Regions from separate parts of the Nocardia vinacea genome, predicted to be linked through region 2. Evidence: riboswitches for the same ligand, from Rfam matches in the RefSeq annotation. Region 2 holds a riboswitch; the other holds the start of a gene.

Region 1 (4,826 bases), 4.6 Mb from region 2:
AATTGTCCTGGGGCGGAGCCGAACCCGTCACGGTGAACGGTCTGCACCGGACCTTCCTCGAGGACGGCGACGAGGTAGTCATCACGGCATCAGCCCGGGGTTCGAATGCGCGACGCATCGGTCTCGGTGAGGTCCGCGGGCGCATCTGGCATGCGCGAAACTGAGCGTTCAACGCGCGGCAGTTCGAACACCCGCATCGACAACGGCGATGAATCGCTGCAGATCCTCGATCAGCGTATCGACCATATCGGGCGCGCCACCGTCGTCATGATGGTGCAGCCAGTCCGCGACGAGTTCGAACATGCCGCCAATAGTCGCCAGCGCCAAGGCGATTCGCCTGCGCTGCTCCTCCGGATCCGATGCCGCCGCACCTGACCACTGCTGATCGATAAAGGCCGCCGACCAGCGCCGATTACTGCGCCGTTGCTTCTCCACCGCGGGTGATATGCCGCCCGCCTCGCCGAATGTCACCTTGGCCAGCCGCGGATCATCGGCAATGGCATGCACGAAGGCCGCGATAATGGCCTGCGCGCGCTCCGGCCAGGACAGTTCGGCGGATGCGGTGGCCGCCTCGATGGCCCGCTGCTGAATCTGCTCGGTGATGTGCGTGAGCAGCGCGACGTAGCACGCTTCCTTGCTGTCGAAATGATCGTAGAAACCCTTGGTCCCGACGAACGCGCGCTGACAGATCTGTTCGATCGACGTACCCGAAAAGCTTTGCTCGGCAAATAGTTCGGTGGCCGCGTCGAGCAGTTGATTGCGCCGTTGTGCGCTGCGCTGCTCGGCATCGAGACCACGGATGCGGCGCCGCGCCGGAGTCGGATCGGGCCGCGCGGCGGATTTGCTGCGGGTCATACCTCGACCATAGCCGGAGCAGTTTCAGAAAGACTTCTTGTTGGTAACAGGAACTCGTGTTGTAATCACTGTCACGTCGATGAGGAAGGGACAGACGTGTCAGTGATCAATGAGGATCCGACCCGCATGCGTCGGCGCGGATTGCGCGCGGCGGCCGCGCTGGTATCGATGGCGATGGCATTGACGGTCGGGGGTGTCACGGCCACGCCCGTCGCCGCAGTGCCGGTGCCGCAACAGGATTCGTTCTATCAACCGCCGGAGGGCTTCGAGACGCAGGAAGTCGGCACAATTCTGCGCTCGCGTGAGGTGCATCTGGCGGTGCTGACCGTACTGCCGCTGAGCGTGCGCTCGTGGCAGCTGCTCTACCGCAGCACCGATCTGTTCGGACAGCCGACGGCCGCCGTCAGCACCGTGATCCTGCCCGCCGGCGCGGATCCGAACCGGTCGCGTCCGCTGGTCTCGCTGCAGTTCTACTACGACAGCGCCAGCATCGCCTGCTCGCCGTCGTTCGTATTGCAGCAGGGCGCCGGGCTGCCGGGTGTCGAAGGCATCCACTCACAGAGCGAGCTGATCGCGATCGCCGCGCTGATCAGCCAGGGCTGGGCCATTTCGGTGCCGGATTACGAGGGCCTCGACGGACACCTCGCGGTGGCCGAGGAGCCGGGATATATGACCCTCGACGGCATTCGGGCCGCCGAGCGATTCGAACCGCTGGGCCTGGACGGCGCGAATACCCCGGTGGCGCTGTGGGGTTATTCCGGCGGCGGCATGGGCAGTGGATGGGCCGCCGAGATGCAGCCGAGCTATGCGCCGGAGCTGAACGTGAAAGGTGCCGCGCTCGGTGCGCCGGTTTCGGATGTCGAATCCCTGCTGCATGTCAACGGATCCATGTTTTCCAGCCTCATCGGCATCGGCGTTTCCTCGCTCTACAACGCCTACCCGAAGTTCCGCGAGGCGACCGATCAGTACCTGACGCCCGAGGGCAAGGCGCTGATGAACCGGACCAACTCGCAGTGCCTGCCACGCAATGCACTGACCCAGATGTTCACCGATTACCAACGGATTCTGACGATTCCGATCGCGCAGTACCTCGCGCTACCGGAGATCCGCGAGGTCTTCGACGCGACCGTCCTCGGCAAACACACCCCGACCGCGCCGCTGTTCATCTATCAGGGCGTCCTGGACGAGGCTGTCCCGATCTGGACCACCGATCGCCTGAGTCGGCAGTGGTGCGCGGACGGTGCGTCGATCGTCTACAAACGCGACCACCTCAGCGAACACCTGACCCTTCCGTCGCTCGGCATGGCCGACACCTTCAACTGGTTGAAGTCCCGCCTGGCTACCGATGCGCCGGATCAGGTCGGCTGTCGCACCGAGAACGTGGTTTCCATGCTCGCCGATTTCAATGCCCTGCTCACCCAGATCGAGATCAATCTGAACGCCACCTTCGGCGCCCTCGGTTTCCCGATCGGCCCGCGCGAACGCTGAGCACGCAACCGCTCGGCGTCAATTCGTGCGAATCCACTCCTGAGCGGCGGATTCTTCGTGTACCTTCCAGGTAGAAGCCCCGGACCACCCGTTGGTCCGGGGCTATCGCCATTTTTACGACACGACCGGCAAATACACCTGTGCGCCGTGGTCAGCGAATTCGGCGGACTTCTCCGCCATCCCGGCTTCGATCGCCTCGGTATCCGAAAGCCCCTGGCGCGCGGCGTATTCCCGCACGTCGGCGGAGATGCGCATGGAGCAGAACTTCGGTCCGCACATGGAGCAGAAGTGGGCGGTCTTGGCGGGTTCGGCGGGAAGGGTTTCGTCGTGGTACTCGCGGGCGGTATCCGGATCGAGGGAGAGGGCGAACTGGTCCCGCCAGCGGAATTCGAACCGCGCCTTGGACAGCTCGTTATCGCGGTCCTGGGCGTGTGGATGACCTTTGGCGAGGTCGGCGGCGTGCGCGGCGATCTTGTAGGTGATCACGCCGACCTTGACGTCGTCGCGGTTGGGCAGGCCCAGGTGCTCTTTGGGAGTGACGTAGCACAGCATCGCGGTGCCCGCCTGGGCGATGATCGCCGCGCCGATGGCCGAGGTGATGTGGTCATAGGCGGGTGCGATATCGGTGGCGAGCGGGCCGAGGGTGTAGAACGGCGCCTCCTCGCACAGCTCCTCTTCCAGCCGCACGTTCTCCACGATCTTGTGCATCGGCACATGCCCCGGACCCTCGATCATGACCTGCACGCCATGCGATTTGGCGATCTTGGTCAGCTCACCGAGGGTGCGCAGCTCGGCGAACTGGGCCTCGTCGTTGGCATCGGCAATGGAGCCGGGGCGCAGGCCGTCACCGAGGGAGAAGGTCACGTCGTACTTCGCCAGGATCTCGCAGAGTTCGGCGAAGTTGGTGTACAGGAACGACTCCTGATGATGCGCCAGACACCATGCGGCCATGATGGATCCGCCGCGCGAGACGATGCCGGTGACGCGCTTGGCGGTCAGCGGCACGTAGCGCAGCAGCACACCGGCGTGCACGGTCATATAGTCGACGCCCTGCTCGCACTGCTCGATTACAGTGTCGCGGTAGATCTCCCAGGTGAGCGCGGTCGGATCGCCGTTCACCTTCTCCAGTGCCTGATAGATCGGCACGGTACCGACCGGGACGGGCGAGTTGCGCAGGATCCATTCGCGCGTCTCGTGAATGTTCTTGCCGGTGGACAGATCCATGATGGTGTCCGCGCCCCAGCGGGTCGCCCACACCATCTTCTCCACCTCCTCCGCGATCGAGGAGGACACGGCCGAATTGCCGATATTGGCATTGATCTTCACCAGGAACTTCTTGCCGATAATGGTCGGCTCCAGCTCCGGATGCTTGTGGTTGGCCGGGATGACCGCGCGACCGGCGGCGACCTCGTTGCGCACCAGCTCCGGCGTGACGCCCTCGCGCGCGGCGATGAAGCGCATCTCGGCGGTGATAATGCCCTGACGCGCCCAGGCCAGCTGGGTCGGCGGACCGTCCACCTCGGGCTTGGTCCAGCCGTCGCGCAGCTTCGGTAGACCGGCCTCCAGATCGATGGACGCCGTGTCGTCGGTGTACGGGCCCGAGGTGTCGTAGACATCGAAGTGCTCGCCATTGGTCAGATTGATCCGACGCACCGGAACGCGCAGGTCATCGACCTCTTGGTAATGCTTGACGCTGCCTTCGATCGGACCGGTGGTCACGGAATCGACAGGTGTGGCCATGAATATCCTCCCTACGCCGGCATTACCCGGTCAGGTTCATACGGTCGACGGCCCTGAACGCCCGAATGGGCTAGCCGTCCTCTCAGCCCGCTGGTGCGAGCCCCCGTTGGTGTGTGAAATTTTCCCGCCCGACGATACCTTTCCACGTCCGCGCTCCGCCGGGCGATCGGAGGAACATACAGCGAAGCGCCCGAGGCCCGACCGGGCGCCGGTAGATTCCTCAGGGTGAAATTCACCCTGGAGGTAGATCTGGATGTCCTGCCCGACGGCGTGGCCGCGCCGGCCGATCTCGCCGATGAGCTCGGCCGGATCCTGCGCTATTGGGGCGGAAATATGAAGCACTACCAGATCACCGAGGGTGACAGCTCTGCGATCTACAACTCCGGATACCGCGAGGTCGGCTCCTGGCAGATCAGCTGATCTTGCCCTCGTAGGCGTCCCGCATGCCTTGCAGGTCGATCTTCTGCATACCGAGCATCGCCTGCATGGCGCGGTTCGCGGCCTCGCGGTTGGTACTCGTCAACAGGGTGTCGGCTTCGACGGGCCAGATCTGCCAGGGAATACCGTATTTATCGTTGAGCCAACCACATTCGATCGGCTGGCCGCCGTCGGCGAGCAGTGCCGTCCAGAGCCGGTCGACCTCGTCCTGGCTGTCGCAATTCACCAGCAGCGACATGGCATGGGTGTAGTGGTAATCGCCGCCGCCGTTGATGGCGGTGAACTTCTGTCCGTTGAGTTCGAAA
Region 2 (4,826 bases):
CACGAGCAGCCATGGGCCGTGGCAGATCGCCGCGACGGGCTTGCCCGCACGCACGAACTGTTGTGCGACTTCCACGGCGCGATCACAGACGCGCAATTTGTCCACGTTCACAGTTCCGCCCGGCACGACGAGCAGGTCGAAATCGTCGACCTCGAGATCGTTGAGCGCCGCATCCGGCTGCACGACCTCATCCTTGTCGACATCGTGTCGAAAAGTCTGTACCTCGCCGCGTTCGGGGGTCGCGTGCACGGCGACGGCGCCGTGTTCGCGCAACCAGTCCAGCGGCATCATCAGCTCGTCGTGTTCGACGCCGGTATTCGCGGTGATGACCAATGCGCGCACACCGCGCAATTCCTCGGACATACCGGGCCCCTTTCTCGCCGATCCTTCACTACGGTCGGCCTACCCCGGCGGGGGGCGCTCAAACGATTCCGGCACCCGTCCGGATCGGCGATTTGCGCAGTAAACTCCAGTAATGGCCGCGGCCCTGCCCACTGTCGGCGTGGAAGAGGAATTCCTTCTGGCGGATCCGATCACGGGTGCGCCGAGTCCGCGGAATGTCGAAGTCGCGGCGGCGGCTGCCGACGTCGGCATCGATCTGCAGCTGGAGTTGACGCGCTGTCAGGTCGAGATCAATACCGCGGTGCATACCCGGACCCCCGAATTACTGGATGACCTGCGCCGACTGCGCCGCAGCGTGGCGAGTTGCGCGGAGAAAAACGGTGCCCGGTTGCTGGCGGTGGCGGTGCCGCCCACGGTGCCGGATGCGTATCCGGTAACCGATACCCCACGCTATCGACTCATCGAACACCATTTCGGGTTGCTCGCCCATGAGCAGGGTTTGTGCGGCTGCCATGTCCATGTCGGGGTGCCTTCACGTGATATCGCGGTGCGGGTCGGGAATTATTTGCGGCCCTGGTTACCGGTGTTGTTGTCGTTGACGGCCAATTCCGCGGTCTACCGCGCCACCGATACCGGATACGCCAGCTGGCGCAGTATTATGTGGCGGCGGTGGCCGAGTGCCGGTCCCCCACCGTTCTTCGATTCGGTCGCGGATTACGACGATATGGTGCGGATGATGTTGGCCAGCGGCAGCATTCTCGATACGGCGATGGTGTATTGGGATGTGCGGCCCTCGGTCTCGTACCCGACCGTCGAGGTGCGCGTCAGTGATGTGCCGGCGACGGTGGAGGAAACGGCGTTGTTGGCCACGCTGATTCGCGCCGCCGTCGTCATGGCGCAGACGGCGATACACGACGGGCTGCCACCGCCCCCGGTGCCCGCGGAGGTTTTGCGGGCCGCGTATTGGAAGGCCGCCCGATCCGGCCTGGACGGAGACGGGCTCGACACGATCAGCGGTCGCGCCCTTCCCGCCCACACCCTGCTCGCCGGGCTCGTGGACTACCTCACCCCCGCGCTCGAGCGGTCGGGTGACCAGCAGTTCGTCGCCGATACCGTCAAAGCGGTTCTTGTGCGTGGTAACGGCGCCCGGCGACAACGCACCGCAATGCGCGCGCACGACGATGTCAGCGACGTCATCGATGTGGTCGCCGGCGCCACCCTCGAAGGGTGCTACTGACCGGACAGGCCGAATACCGGACGCACGCCGCCGTCCCGGACGACCTGTACGGCGACGATCGCCAGCAGCGTCGCACCGGTCACCATGTGCTCGATCGCGTCGGTGATGTGACTCGGGAAGCTGAAGATCAGCACATGGTGTGAGAACAGCGCCCACACCCCGACCGCGAATCCCCCGCCCACTCCGGCGAGCACGCAGTACCAGGCCGACCACGACTTGCGGGTCGCGACGATCAGCGCGGGGCCGAACAGCAGTAGCCCGGCCACCGCATGCCAGCCGTTGTAGTCCATGCCGAGTACCGGTGTCGCGGGTGCGTGTTCGCCGAGTTCGAAACTGGGCTCGGCGATCCACCCCGCGATCGCCCACACAATATGGACCACACCGATCACGAGGACGGCCCACTGCAGAAAACTCCACCGCGTCCAGTCGATTCGCCGCTCGACCACCGATTGTTCGCTCATCACGCCCTCCCTGACCGTATCTACTACACAGCGTAGTTGAGATGGCGGTCATCGGAAAGTGCTTCGATGGAGGAATGCCCCTACTCGTCGGCACATCGGGTTGGCAGTACCGGGACTGGCGCGACGTGCTGTATCCGGCGAACGTTCCGCAGCGTGTGTGGCTCGAAACCTACGCCGCGGGCTTCGCGACGGTCGAGAGCAACAATGCCTTCTATCGACTGCCCAGCAGCGAGACCTTTGCGGCATGGCGGGACCGGACACCGCCGGACTTCTGTTTCGCGGTCAAGGCCAGCCGCTTCCTCACCCACATCAAGCGGCTGCGCGAACCCGAAGAACCGGTCGGACGTTTGATGGAGCACGCCCGCGCGCTGGGCGACAAGCTGGGGCCGGTGCTGTTGCAGCTTCCGCCCACGCTGCGGGTCGATCCGGCACTGCTCGACGCCTGCCTACGCCGCTTTCCGCCCGACGTCCAGATCGCGGTCGAACCCAGGCACGATTCCTGGTGGATTCCCGAAGTCCGTGCCGTGCTGACGGAATGCGGCGCAACGCTGTGTTGGGCCGATGTCCAGTCCCGGCCGGTCGCGCCGCTGTGGCGCACAACGGACTGGGGCTATCTGCGACTGCATTCCGGACGTGCGACACCCGCACCGCGCTACGGACGCACGGCACTCACCAGTTGGGCGCGACGGCTGGCCGACACGTGGTCGGATCGCGAGCAGGTGTACGTCTACTTCAACAATGATCCCGGCGGTGCGGCGGTCCGCGACGCGGTCGTCTTCGCGCGCGCCGCCGCCACGGCCGGGGCCACCGTCAGTCGAACACCCGCAACGGATTTCAGCCGACGATAGCGTTCATTATGGTGCCCGCACTGGTCGCGATGACACCACCGGCCATCGCACCGGCGAGCATCTTCGGCGAGTCCAGGGTGCCACCACTCCACTTCTCCCAGGCGAATCTGCCACCCGCGTAGGTGATTCCGCAGACACCCGACAGCAGGACAAACCAAGTCAGGTAACGGACCATCTGCAGGATCTTCTCCGCATTGGGCGGCGCCTCGGGCGTCGGATCCCCGAGTTGGGCGAGGACGGTCTCGTGCAAGGTAATCAGCATCATGGGCGCGTACTCATTCCAGGTCGAGGCGGGCGATGAGCGGCAGATAACCGAGCAATAACCAGGTCGGTACCGGACAGTATGGACGGCGGCCGTGATTTTCGGGCCGTCTCGGCGGAACCTGTCTGGAATGTCCGAAGGCGCGGCCCGGCGCGCCGGTGCACGGGTGTAGCATTTCGCCCGAATAACCCAGCGCGGGAGCTCGGGCACGGCCGGGCTGAGAGGGCGGACCCCACGTTTCGCCGACCGCATGAACCTGTCCGGGTAATGCCGGCGTAGGGAGAGCGGTACCGGGATGTCTGCACCCACCATTGATCGATCCGAGCGGCGCGAAGCACCGCTGACCCTGGACCAGCCTGCACCGAAGGTCCTTTCGTTCTGGGACCAGAGCGCGTTCTGGGCGAACCTCGGGGTCAGCCTGTTCGCATTCTCCGGCGCGTACACGGTGCTCGCGCCGAATTCCGATGGCGGCGCGCAGATCTCCATCGCCGCGGGCATTCTCGCGATGATCATCGGCACGGTGGTCGGCGGGCTCATGCTCGGCCTGGCCGCGGTGCCCGGAGCCAAGACCGGTAAGCCCGCGATGATGTTGCTGCGCGGACTGTTCGGTGCGAAGCTCAGCTACCTGCCGACGGTGCTCAATATCGCCCAACTGATCGGTTGGGGCACCTTCGAATTGATCGTCATCGGCGATGCGGCCGAAGAGTTGTTCGACGGTGGGCCGCACTGGGTTTACGTGGTCGCCGCGGGTGTGCTGACGACGGTGCTGACGATCTGGCCCCTGGGTTCGGTGCGAATGCTGCGGCGGTTCGTGACCGTCGGCGTGGTGATCGCGTTGATCTGGTTCTACATCCAGTTCGTCCGCGCGGGCCTGCCGGATCTCACCACCAACCCGGGCACCGAGGGCGGCGGGCCGTTCGGCGTGGATTGGAATCTCTTCTGGGTCGCTACCGATGCGGCACTTGCGGTTTCGATCTCGTGGGTGCCGGTGGCGGCCGACTACACCCGGCACTCCCGCGGCACCGGCGCGGCATTCGGCGCGGCCAGTGGGGCGTATGCGTTCACCCAGATCATCGCGTATGTGCTCGGACTGTTCGCGCTGGCGCTCGCATCCGGCGACGGCGGGGTGTACTCACCGTTCCTGACCGTCACCCTCGGAGCGGTGTTCTTCTTCATCTTCGTATTCCGTGAAGCCGACCAGTCGTTCGCGAATGTGTACTCGACGGCCGTCTCGATCCAGAATCTCGCGCCGCGAGTCGACCGCCGCGTGCTCTCGATCGGTCTCGGCCTACTGATCACACTGCTCGCGCTGCGGCTGAACATGGCGAACTACTTCGGCTTCCTCGGCCTGATCGGGTCGGTCTTCGTGCCGCTGCTCGGCGTGCTCGTCGCGGACTTCTTCCTGCGGGCGCGCGACCAGTGGGATACCTCGGCGGACGCGCCGTCGCGTTGGGGCATGGTTTTCGCCTGGCTGGTGGGACTTTCGGTCTACCAGCTGATCAACCCGGGCGCCGCTGGAGTGTGGACCGACTTCTGGGTGGACGCGCAGGAGAAGCTGCACTTCACCAAGCAGGCGTGGATGAGCGCGTCACTGCTGTCATTCCTGGCCGCGGTCGTGGTCGCGTGGAGTGTGGGACGTGTCTCCATGCTGCGCAAGTCCGCGTAGTCTCCGGACC

What was found. A riboswitch is a leader RNA that binds a small molecule or an ion and turns the genes downstream of it on or off. The one in region 2 is predicted to bind thiamine pyrophosphate.
Region 1: it holds a riboswitch for thiamine pyrophosphate, as region 2 does, so the genes downstream of both, thiC (phosphomethylpyrimidine synthase ThiC) here and OIE68_RS08305 (purine-cytosine permease family protein) in region 2, are expected to answer to the same signal.

What each region holds. Positions count from the first base shown of each region.
Region 1 is NZ_CP109149.1:6,355,320-6,360,145, forward strand. Features, by position in the region: gene fahA (fumarylacetoacetase) at 1-164, shown strand, start outside; gene OIE68_RS28950 (TetR/AcrR family transcriptional regulator) at 169-855, opposite strand; gene OIE68_RS28955 (lipase family protein) at 952-2,343, shown strand; gene thiC (phosphomethylpyrimidine synthase ThiC) at 2,458-4,083, opposite strand; TPP riboswitch at 4,075-4,200, opposite strand; gene OIE68_RS28965 (hypothetical protein) at 4,309-4,503, shown strand; gene OIE68_RS28970 (VOC family protein) at 4,496-4,826, opposite strand, start outside.
Region 2 is NZ_CP109149.1:1,744,358-1,749,183, reverse strand. Features, by position in the region: gene OIE68_RS08330 (type 1 glutamine amidotransferase domain-containing protein) at 1-363, opposite strand, end outside; gene OIE68_RS08325 (glutamate--cysteine ligase) at 476-1,579, shown strand; gene OIE68_RS08320 (DUF4383 domain-containing protein) at 1,573-2,040, opposite strand; gene OIE68_RS08315 (DUF72 domain-containing protein) at 2,115-2,888, shown strand; gene OIE68_RS08310 (hypothetical protein) at 2,875-3,153, opposite strand; TPP riboswitch at 3,335-3,451, shown strand; gene OIE68_RS08305 (purine-cytosine permease family protein) at 3,446-4,816, shown strand.